Regions from separate parts of the Citrobacter sp. RHB25-C09 genome, predicted to be linked through region 2. Evidence: predicted binding sites of a transcription regulator. Region 2 holds the regulator's gene; each other region holds the start of a gene.
What was found. The regulator PhoB, encoded in region 2, activates phosphate uptake and scavenging genes when phosphate is short. The targets are predictions, from matches to a motif close to CTGTCATAAAACTGNCNNAT.

Region 1 (3,618 bases), 1.9 Mb from region 2:
GGCATCTCGGAGATTCTCCTTCTACCTGGCGACAGCCATGACTCAACTTTCTGAACTCCCTTTATCCCGACAAGACATTCGCCAGATGATCCGGCAACGTCGTCGTGCGCTCATGCCTTCTCAGCAAATCGAATTTGGTCAACATGCCGCAACACGCATGCTCGCTTATCCTCCCGTGGTAATGGCGCATACGGTCGCCGCGTTTCTGTCGTTTGATGGCGAGCTGGATACGCAACCGCTGATCGAGCAACTCTGGCGCGCAGGTAAGCGCGTGTATCTCCCGGTTTTGCATCCCTTCAGCCCCGGCAATTTACTATTTCTGCATTATCACCCTCGAAGCGAACTGGTACTCAACCGCCTGAAAATTCAGGAACCGAGGCTGGATGTGCGCGATGTGTTGCCGCTTTCAGAACTGGATGTGCTAATCACTCCGCTGGTAGCGTTCGATGAATACGGTCAGCGTTTAGGCATGGGCGGTGGATTTTACGATCGTACATTGCAGAACTGGCAGCAGCACGGCCTGACACCGGTGGGATATGCCCATGACTGTCAGCGCGTTGAGAAGCTGCCGGTAGAGGAATGGGATATTCCGCTGCCCGCAGTGGTCACGCCGTCAAAGGTGTGGGAGTGGTGAAACAAAGCCGGGTGGCGACTACGCCTTACCCGGCCTACGGTTCGCAGGATTTGTAGGCCCGGTAAGCGTAGCGCCACCGGGCAATCATGCAGATTAGTACAGCAGACGCGCGCGAATGGTGCCCGGAATGGCCTTCATCGCCTGTAGCGCTTTTTCTGCTACATCTTCGTCCGCTTCAATATCGATAACCACATAGCCCATCTGTGCCGACGTTTGCAGGTACTGTGCGGCAATGTTGACGCTCTGCTCAGCGAAAATCTGGTTCAACGCGGTCAGAACGCCCGGACGGTTTTCGTGGATATGCATCAAACGACGACCACCGTGCAGCGGCAGTGAAACTTCCGGGAAGTTAACCGCAGACAGCGTTGAACCGTTGTCGGAATACTTCACCAGTTTGCCTGCCACTTCCAGTCCGATGTTTTCCTGCGCTTCTTGGGTAGACCCTCCGATATGCGGCGTCAGGATCACGTTATCAAACTCACACAGCGGCGAAGTGAACGGATCGCTGTTGGTGGCTGGTTCGGTCGGGAATACGTCAATCGCCGCACCGGCTAAATGTTTACTCGCCAGTGCATCACACAGCGCGGGAATATCAACCACCGTGCCGCGAGCGGCGTTGATCAGCAGCGCTCCCGGTTTCATCAGGGAAATCTCTTTCGCGCCCATCATGTTTTTCGTCGAGGCATTTTCAGGAACGTGCAGGCTGACCACGTCGCTCATGTTGAGCAGGTCAGAAAGATGCTGAACCTGAGTGGCGTTCCCCAGCGGCAATTTGTTTTCGATATCGTAAAAATATACGTGCATCCCCAGGGATTCCGCCAGAATACCCAGCTGAGTACCGATATGACCGTAACCGATAATCCCCAGTTTTTTGCCACGCGCTTCATACGAGCCCGCCGCCAGTTTATTCCACACGCCACGGTGCGCTTTGGCGTTCGCTTCAGGGATGCCGCGCAGCAACAGCAGCAGTTCGCCAATCACCAGTTCCGCTACAGAGCGCGTATTGGAGAACGGGGCGTTAAAGACAGGAATACCGCGTTTTGCCGCCGCCGTCAGATCGACCTGATTGGTGCCGATACAGAAACAACCCACCGCGACCAGTTTTTCTGCCGCGTTGATGATCTCTTCAGTCAGATGAGTACGGGATCGCAGGCCAATGAAGTGGGCATCACGGATAGACTCTTTCAACTGTTCAGCGTCCAGTGCCCCTTTGTGAAATTCGATGTTGGTATAACCTGCTGCACGAAGGCTATCCAGCGCCTTTTGATGCACGCCTTCAACCAGCAGAAATTTAATCTTGTCTTTCTCCAGCGATACCTTTGCCATTTCCCAACCCTGTTTTTTTGCATTCAATGTTGTGTGTGTGGATCTGCATCCGCCATTCAACATATCAAAAAAAATTATTGCGGCAATATGAACGTTTGCGTCGCCATATTGAGGAATTATCATTCAATGGGAGTTTGTAGAGGAAAATGCTGGAGATAAGGAATTCAACGGCCAGATCTGCAGGGCAAGTTTCTAAACGTGACACATGTCACCAAATTTGCCCTGCGAAAAATTTTTAACAGGGGACAAACGCCCCTGCCCAATCATTTTACGATCGTTTTCACGCCGTCAGCGGTGCCGATTAACGCAACATCTGCGCCGCGGTTAGCAAACAGACCGACAGTGACCACGCCCGGAATGGCATTAATGGCATTTTCCATAGCGATAGGGTCAAGGATTTCCATGCCGTGAACATCGAGGATCACGTTACCGTTGTCGGTCACGACGCCCTGACGATATTCCGGACGACCGCCCAGTTTCACTAACTGGCGAGCGACCGCGCTCCGCGCCATTGGGATCACTTCTACCGGTAGCGGGAAGTTGCCGAGAATAGCCACTTCCTTAGAGGCATCAGCGATACAGATAAATTTCTTCGCCACCGAGGCGATAATTTTTTCACGGGTCAACGCCGCGCCGCCGCCTTTAATCATTTGCATGTGGCCGTTGATTTCATCGGCTCCGTCCACGTAAACGCCCAGGCTATCAACGTCGTTAAGATCAAACACAGGAATGCCGAGGCTTTTAAGTTTTTCGGTGGAAGCATCTGAGCTGGAAACGGCTCCTTCAATCTGGCCTTTCATGGTGCCCAGCGCATCAATAAAGTGTGCGGCGGTTGAACCTGTACCCACACCGACAATGGTGCCGGGTTGTACGTACTGAAGTGCCGCCCATCCTACTGCTTTTTTCAGTTCATCCTGCGTCATGATCGTATCGCCTGTAGAGAAAAAAATTCACGCGCATTATAGACCATTGCACGGAAAAATCTCCCCGCCCCGCTCGCATGCTGCGGATTTCATCTTTACCGAACCCAAATTTATGTCATAGTGCAGAACAAGCAAATTTCAGGAGTGCGTTATAGCAATGAAACGTCCGGACTACAGAACACTACAGGCACTGGATGCGGTCATACGTGAACGTGGGTTTGAGCGCGCAGCACAAAAGCTGTGCATTACCCAATCTGCGGTTTCACAACGCATTAAACAGCTTGAAAATATGTTCGGACAACCGTTGCTGGTGCGAACCGTTCCACCACGCCCTACCGAGCAGGGACAAAAGCTGCTGGCGCTGCTCCGTCAGGTAGAACTGCTGGAAGAGGAGTGGCTGGGCGATGAGCAAACCGGCTCCACGCCGCTGCTGCTGTCGCTGGCGGTCAACGCCGACAGTCTGGCAACCTGGCTGCTGCCCGCGCTCGCGCCGGTGCTGGCCGATTCCCCGATTCGTCTTAATTTACAGGTTGAAGATGAAACGCGCACCCAGGAACGCCTGCGTCGCGGTGAAGTGGTGGGCGCGGTGAGTATTCAACATCAGGCGTTGCCAAGCTGCCTGGTGGATAAGCTCGGCGCACTCGATTATCTGTTTGTCGGTTCGAAGCCCTTTGCCGAACGCTACTTCCCGAACGGCGTAACCCGTTCCGCGCTGCTGAAAGCGCCGGCGGTGGC
Region 2 (3,618 bases):
AGCGTACAGGCGGCCTCATGTTGCTGATGGTAATAGTCGGTGATGGCGCTCAGCAGGTGCTGCTGTTTTTCGTGACCACTCAGGCCGGCCTGGCTGGTGATAATGTCCCGCGGTCGTAAGAACGGGATCGGACAGAGCACCGCACCCGGCGTACCGTCGAGACGGGGCAGGATCCAGGGGGCGTGTCCAGCGCTGGCGACCACGGTCGTGTTGAGAAACGCCAAAATATCGCGAGATTCGTTTAGCATGGCGACGGAATCATGGTTTCCGGCCAGTACGACCAGATGACATCCGGTTTTCTTTAAATTGACGACAAAGCGGTTGTAGAGCTCACGGGCGTAGCTTGGCGGCGAGCCAGTATCGAAAATGTCACCCGCCACGATAATCGCATCCACCTGTCGAGTGACGGCGGTATCCAGCAACCAGTCAAGAAAGGCCTGGTGTTCTGCCGCGCGGCTTTTACTGTAAAAATTTTGACCCAGATGCCAGTCAGAGGTGTGTAGGATGCGCATAAGTTGTCCGTGGCGAATAACAGTGCGCAGATTATAACGTGTCGGGAGCGGTAATAAATTGTTTCTGAGATGTCATAAATCAACAACCTAACATTAACGTCGACTATCCTTTTCATAAAACTGTCATAAAACTGACGCATAATGACGGCCATTAAGACAGATGATACGCAACTTATCTAACAGGGCAAATCATGGCGAGACGTATTCTGGTCGTAGAAGATGAAGCTCCAATTCGCGAAATGGTCTGTTTCGTGCTTGAGCAAAACGGCTTTCAGTCAGTTGAAGCAGAAGATTATGACAGTGCGGTGAACCAGCTTAATGAACCCTGGCCGGATTTAATCCTTCTGGACTGGATGCTGCCCGGGGGATCCGGTCTACAGTTTATAAAACATCTTAAGCGTGAAGCGCTGACCCGTGATATTCCGGTGATGATGTTGACCGCCAGAGGGGAAGAGGAAGACCGTGTGCGCGGTCTGGAAACCGGTGCGGACGATTACATTACCAAGCCTTTTTCCCCAAAAGAGCTGGTGGCGCGCATTAAGGCAGTGATGCGCCGTATTTCGCCGATGGCGGTGGAAGAGGTGATTGAGATGCAGGGTCTGAGCCTGGATCCCACGTCCCATCGCGTAATGACGGGCGAAAACCCGTTAGACATGGGACCAACCGAATTCAAACTGCTGCATTTCTTTATGACCCACCCTGAACGTGTCTACAGCCGGGAGCAATTGCTGAACCACGTCTGGGGCACCAACGTGTATGTTGAAGATCGCACGGTTGACGTCCATATTCGCCGTCTGCGCAAGGCGCTGGAGGCCAGCGGGCATGACCGGATGGTCCAGACGGTGCGTGGGACAGGGTATCGTTTTTCGACCCGATTCTGACTGACAATTTAAAAATCAACGCCTTCTGGCGAAGGGGTTTGATGAATGGAGAGTGACGCGTGCTAGAACGGCTGTCATGGAAAAGACTGGTGCTGGAACTGATCCTCTGCTGTATTCCGGCCTTTATTCTGAGTGCGTTTTTTGGTTACCTGCCGTGGTTTTTATTGGCCTCGGTAACGGGACTGCTTATCTGGCATTTCTGGAATTTGTTACGCCTCTCCTGGTGGCTATGGGTCGACAGAAGCATGACGCCGCCGCCGGGAAGAGGAAGTTGGGAGCCTTTGCTGTATGGCCTGCACCAGATGCAGTTGCGTAATAAAAAGCGTCGTCGCGAACTGGGCAGTCTGATCAAACGCTTTCGTAGCGGTGCCGAGTCGCTGCCCGATGCGGTCGTGTTGACCACCGAAGAGGGAGGGATATTCTGGTGCAACGGTCTGGCACAACAGGTGCTGGGGTTACGCTGGCCGGACGATAACGGGCAGAATATCCTCAACCTGCTGCGTTATCCCGAATTCACGCAGTACCTGAAAACGCGGGATTTCAGCCGCCCGCTGAATCTGGTGCTTAATAACGGACGGCATCTGGAAATTCGCGTTATGCCGTATACCGATAAGCAACTGCTCATGGTGGCGCGCGATGTGACCCAGATGCACCAGCTTGAAGGGGCGAGACGCAACTTCTTTGCCAACGTCAGTCACGAACTGCGCACGCCGCTGACCGTGCTGCAGGGTTACCTTGAAATGATGCACGAGCAGCCGCTGGAAGGCGCGACGCGCGAAAAAGCGCTGCTGACGATGCGTGAACAGACGTCACGGATGGAAGGGCTGGTGAAACAGTTGCTCACGCTGTCGAGAATCGAAGCCGCACCTACGCTGTTGCTCAATGAACAGGTGGACGTGCCGACGATGCTGCGCATGGTTGAGCGCGAGGCGCAAACGCTCAGTCAGCACAAACATACCCTGACGTTTGATATCGATAACCATTTGAAAGTGCTCGGTAATGAAGAGCAACTGCGCAGCGCTATCTCAAACCTGGTCTACAACGCGGTAAACCATACGCCGGAAGGAACGCACATCACCGTGCGCTGGTCCTCGGTACCGCAAGGCGCGGAGTTTAGCGTCGAAGACAACGGTCCGGGGATTGCACCAGAACATATTCCGCGTCTGACCGAACGCTTCTACCGTGTGGATAAAGCGCGCTCCCGGCAAACGGGGGGGAGTGGGTTGGGGTTGGCAATTGTGAAACATGCACTGAATCATCATGATAGCCGTCTGAATATTGACAGCCGACTGGGGAAAGGCACTCGTTTTAGTTTCATTTTGCCGGAACGGTTAATCGCCAAAAAAAGTGCGTAATAGCCCCTCGTAAGAATAACTTTCCATAAGCCAGCATTAGCTGGCTTATTTTCTTTGCGGTTAAGATTCTTCTCGTGAATTTATCAACGTCTGGTCGATTTTTGTTCGCATTATAAGCCATGAGTTTTTCATAGTAATGGTGTTTTCTACCGGTCTGTAATCTTATCTCGCTATAATGTTTCAGTTTTTAGATCCCTTCTTGCTTTAAAACGTTATAAGCGTTTAAATTGCGTCCCAGATGCTGTTAAACCGACTGCATTTGAGCGGTAATTCGAAAAACTATTCTTCGCCATGTCAGCCCAGGAGCATATCCCGCTGGAATTGCTTAAAAAAGCCGCTATATCTTTCCTCAGGGAATAACAACTTTTTAATTTAATCAACACCACATCCACAGGCCGTAAGCTATATGACCCATCAGTTAAAATCGCGCGATATTATCGCTCTTGGCTTTATGACCTTTGCGCTGTTCGTCGGCGCAGGGAATATTATTTTTCCACCTATGGTGGGGTTGCAGGCAGGCGAACACGTCTGGACTGCGGCGTTTGGTTTTCTGATTACCGCCGTGGGTCTGCCGGTGCTGACCGTAGTCGCGCTGGCGAAGGTTGGCGGTGGTGTTGATAGCCTGAGCACGCCAATCGGCAAAGTGGCAGGGGTGCTGCTGGCGACGGTGTGCTACCTGGCCGTAGGACCGTTGTTCGCCACGCCGCGTACCGCGACTGTGTCCTTTGAAGTGGGCATCGCGCCACTGACCGGTGATTCAGCGATGCCGCTGTTCATCTACAGCGTGGTCTATTTTGCGATCGTCATTCTGGTATCGCTCTATCCGGGTAAGCTGCTGGATACCGTCGGTAACTTCCTGGCGCCGCTTAA
Region 3 (3,618 bases), 370 kb from region 2:
ATGGCTTTCGCCATCGACGCGGTGATTTTGTCACCGTATAGAATCGCCTTCCCGTTGATGTTACGCGCCGCACGACCGATGGTCTGAATCAACGAACGTTCGGAACGCAGGAAGCCTTCTTTGTCGGCATCAAGAATCGCCACCAGCGACACCTCCGGCATATCGAGCCCTTCTCGCAACAGGTTGATACCCACTAGCACATCGAACTCGCCCAGACGCAGGTCGCGAATGATCTCCATACGTTCGACAGTGTCGATGTCCGAGTGCAAATAACGCACCCGCTCGCCGTGCTCTTCCAGGTACTCGGTCAGATCTTCCGCCATACGCTTCGTCAACGTCGTCACCAGAACACGCTCGTTAATCGCCGCGCGCATGCGGATCTCAGAAAGCAGATCGTCCACCTGGGTCGCTACCGGACGCACTTCGATCAGCGGATCCAATAGCCCCGTTGGACGCACCACCTGATCAACAACATCACCGCCGGATTTCTCCAGCTCATAGTTACCTGGCGTTGCAGAGACAAAGATCGTCTGCGGTGCCAGCGCTTCAAATTCTTCAAATTTCAGCGGACGGTTATCCAGCGCCGACGGCAGACGGAAGCCGTATTCCACCAGCGTCTCTTTACGTGCCCGGTCACCCCGATACATCCCGCCGATTTGCGGGATCGTGACGTGGGACTCGTCCACAACCAGTAGTCCGTCGGCGGGCAGATAGTCAAACAGCGTCGGCGGTGGCTCGCCCGGCCCACGTCCTGACAGATAGCGCGAATAGTTTTCGATACCTGAGCAGTAACCAAGTTCGTTCATCATCTCCAGATCAAACTGGGTACGCTGGCTTAAGCGCTGTTCTTCCAGCAGCTTATCATTCGCCAGCAGCACCTTACGCCGTTCGGCCAACTCCACTTTGATCTCTTCCATCGCCTGCACAATGCGCTCACGCGGCGTGACATAGTGGGTCTTAGGGTAGATGGTGTAGCGTGAAATCGACGCCTCAAGCTGCCCGGTAAGCGGGTCAAATAGCGACAGGCGCTCAACCTCCTCGTCAAACAACTCAATGCGTAAGGCAATATCGTCAGATTCCGCCGGGAAGACATCGATCACCTCGCCACGCACGCGGAAGGTCCCGCGCTGGAAGGCCTGATCGTTACGGGTATATTGCAGTTCCGCCAGCCGGCGCAGGATCGCGCGCTGGTCAATAATCATGCCCACCGTCAGGTGCAACATCATCTTCAGGTATAAATCCGGGTCGCCCAGACCGTAGATCGCCGAAACCGAGGCCACGACCACCACGTCGCGACGCTCCAGCAGCGCTTTGGTCGCTGACAGACGCATCTGCTCTATGTGTTCGTTCACCGAGGCATCTTTTTCTATGAACGTGTCCGAACTGGGAACGTAGGCTTCCGGCTGGTAGTAGTCGTAGTAAGAGACAAAATACTCGACGGCGTTATCCGGAAAAAACTCCTTCATTTCGCCGTAAAGCTGCGCCGCCAGCGTTTTGTTGGGGGCCAACACCATCGTCGGGCGTTGCAGATCTGCAATCACGTTCGCAATGGTGAACGTTTTACCGGAGCCCGTCACACCCAGAAGCGTTTGATGCGCCAGACCATCCTCCAGTCCTTCTTCCAGACGGCGAATTGCCTCGGGCTGATCGCCAGAAGGTTTAAATGCGGAATTCAGTTTGAACGGTTTACTCATATGCAGCTACCTGAAGGAATGGGCGGGCAGGAGTGTAATTTTACTCTCAGAGGATAATTTTGCCAGTAAAATATACTGGATGAAAAAACAGTAACACGGCGGAATATTTCTGTTACGCCTCTCTGAATCACACCATTGCAGTCCAAAATTTCACCGCTGGCAAGATAATTCACCAGCGACAACGGTTATCCCCAGACCAATCTCTTCGGCAACATTGTCAAGACGTGTTATGAAAGTTTTATGACTTTTAATCAGCGGACTTACATAGCCATTGCTTTTATTTAATGGTTTGTTTTTGAAGACTTATTTTATAAAGACGCCTTTAACACCAATTCCACCGCAGGCCGCGTAATCTCTCGCTTGCTCAGGGTTTTCTAGCCCTAATGCACAAGGTTATCCACAGGAATAGTGGATAACTGCTTCCAGCCCCGATGGCCTGCCGCCTGGCAATTTTGCCCAACGAAGCGGCAGAACGCTTATAAAAAAAAATATGTCGATATTTTGATTTTTAACCGCTTAAGAAACGCTCAAACGCGGCGAGATCTTGCTCGCAATTTCATCTTTTTAGTTCCTCCTTAAATTATTAAGATCCAGATAATGTCCTGTTTTGGCGTTTTCTGCGTCAGTCGAAAGCCAGGGAATTTCCCCCAACAACGGCGCGGGAATTACCCTCGTTAGCGTGGCCATATATTCCTGATGCCGTTTTCCCGGCTCAGTGACATCGTTGGCCACCCAACCCGCAAGCTGAAGCCCTGCCTGCTGCACCGCCTGCGCCGTTAACATTGCATGATTGATACAGCCCAGCTTCACCCCCACCACCAGAATCACCGGTAACTGTTCCGTCTGTACCCAGTCAGCGAAGGTGAAGTCATCGGTAAGCGGTGTAAACCAGCCTCCCGCCCCTTCCACCAGTACCCAATCCGCCTGCGTTTCCAGCTCCCGCAAGCCCGCCGACATCACAGTGCTCTGAATCCTGATGCCCTCGTCAGCGCTGATAATATGCGGCGACGTGGGTTCTGCGAAGGTATAAGGGTTTACCGTCTGATACTCCAGCGCCAGGCTGCTGTTACGCTGGAGCGCGAGCGCATCGCTGTTACGCAACCCCAGTGCCGTCATTTCACTACCCGAGGCAACCGGCTTGTAGCCCGCCGTTCGGTAGCCCAGCATTCCCGCCGCCTGAAGCAGCGCACAACTGGCGATCGTTTTTCCGACTTCAGTGTCGGTACCGGTGACAAAATAACGTTCAGTCACAGTTAATCACTCCTGCGAAAAGATGATAGGTCAATGGATATTTCCCCTGCGCCTGCGGCCAGGCCAACTGCAATTGCTGAAGCTGTGAGCGGGTCAGCACGCGCTGTTCGCGACCTTCGTGCAGATGCGTCGCGCCGATCCCTTTTAGTGAACGCATAGCGCTCAGGGCGTCATCAAATGCCAGCGTCAGGGTGAAAAGTTGATGATGGCCTCGCCAGCCGCGCATCGCCTCACGCAGCGTTTGATGAGGCAAAAAGCGATTGGCGTGAACCCGGTCATCCACGGCTCGCCAGGCCTGATGAAGCTCCGGCAACGATCCCTGTGCCAGCGTGGTAAAAGCCACCACGCCGCCGGGACGTACCACCCGACACAGTTCGTGGAGTGCGCCATGCAGATTGTCGCACCACTGCACCGCCAGATTGCTCCAGACCAGATCGAAGGTGGCGGTTGCGAGTGGCAGCGACTCGATATCACCGGCAAGATAGTGATGCGCCGTATTCTGCCGACGCGCCTCGTCCAGCATTTGCACTGAGAGATCCAGCGCGGTCACTTGACTTCCCCGCTCGCGCCAGTAACGACTCAGCCGTCCCGGTCCGCAGCCGGCATCCAGCACCTGTTCAAATCCTCGCGTCGGCAGTTGTGCCAGCAGCACGTCCGCACTCAGCCGCTGCAG

Region 1: the regulator PhoB is predicted to act here: its motif matches at 2,183-2,202, upstream of serA (phosphoglycerate dehydrogenase).
Region 3: the regulator PhoB is predicted to act here: its motif matches at 1,922-1,941, upstream of uvrB (excinuclease ABC subunit UvrB).

The regions. Positions count from the first base shown of each region.
Region 1 is NZ_CP057483.1:3,661,593-3,665,210, forward strand. It holds RNA gene ssrS (6S RNA) at 1-17, shown strand, start outside; gene HVY19_RS17275 (5-formyltetrahydrofolate cyclo-ligase) at 38-634, shown strand; gene serA (phosphoglycerate dehydrogenase) at 728-1,960, opposite strand; gene rpiA (ribose-5-phosphate isomerase RpiA) at 2,224-2,883, opposite strand; gene argP (DNA-binding transcriptional regulator ArgP) at 3,041-3,618, shown strand, end outside.
Region 2 is NZ_CP057483.1:1,131,944-1,135,561, forward strand. It holds gene sbcD (exonuclease subunit SbcD) at 1-512, opposite strand, end outside; gene phoB (phosphate response regulator transcription factor PhoB) at 704-1,393, shown strand; gene phoR (phosphate regulon sensor histidine kinase PhoR) at 1,453-2,748, shown strand; gene brnQ (branched-chain amino acid transporter carrier protein BrnQ) at 3,155-3,618, shown strand, end outside.
Region 3 is NZ_CP057483.1:1,502,416-1,506,033, reverse strand. It holds gene uvrB (excinuclease ABC subunit UvrB) at 1-1,694, opposite strand, end outside; gene bioD (dethiobiotin synthase) at 2,259-2,945, opposite strand; gene bioC (malonyl-ACP O-methyltransferase BioC) at 2,938-3,618, opposite strand, start outside.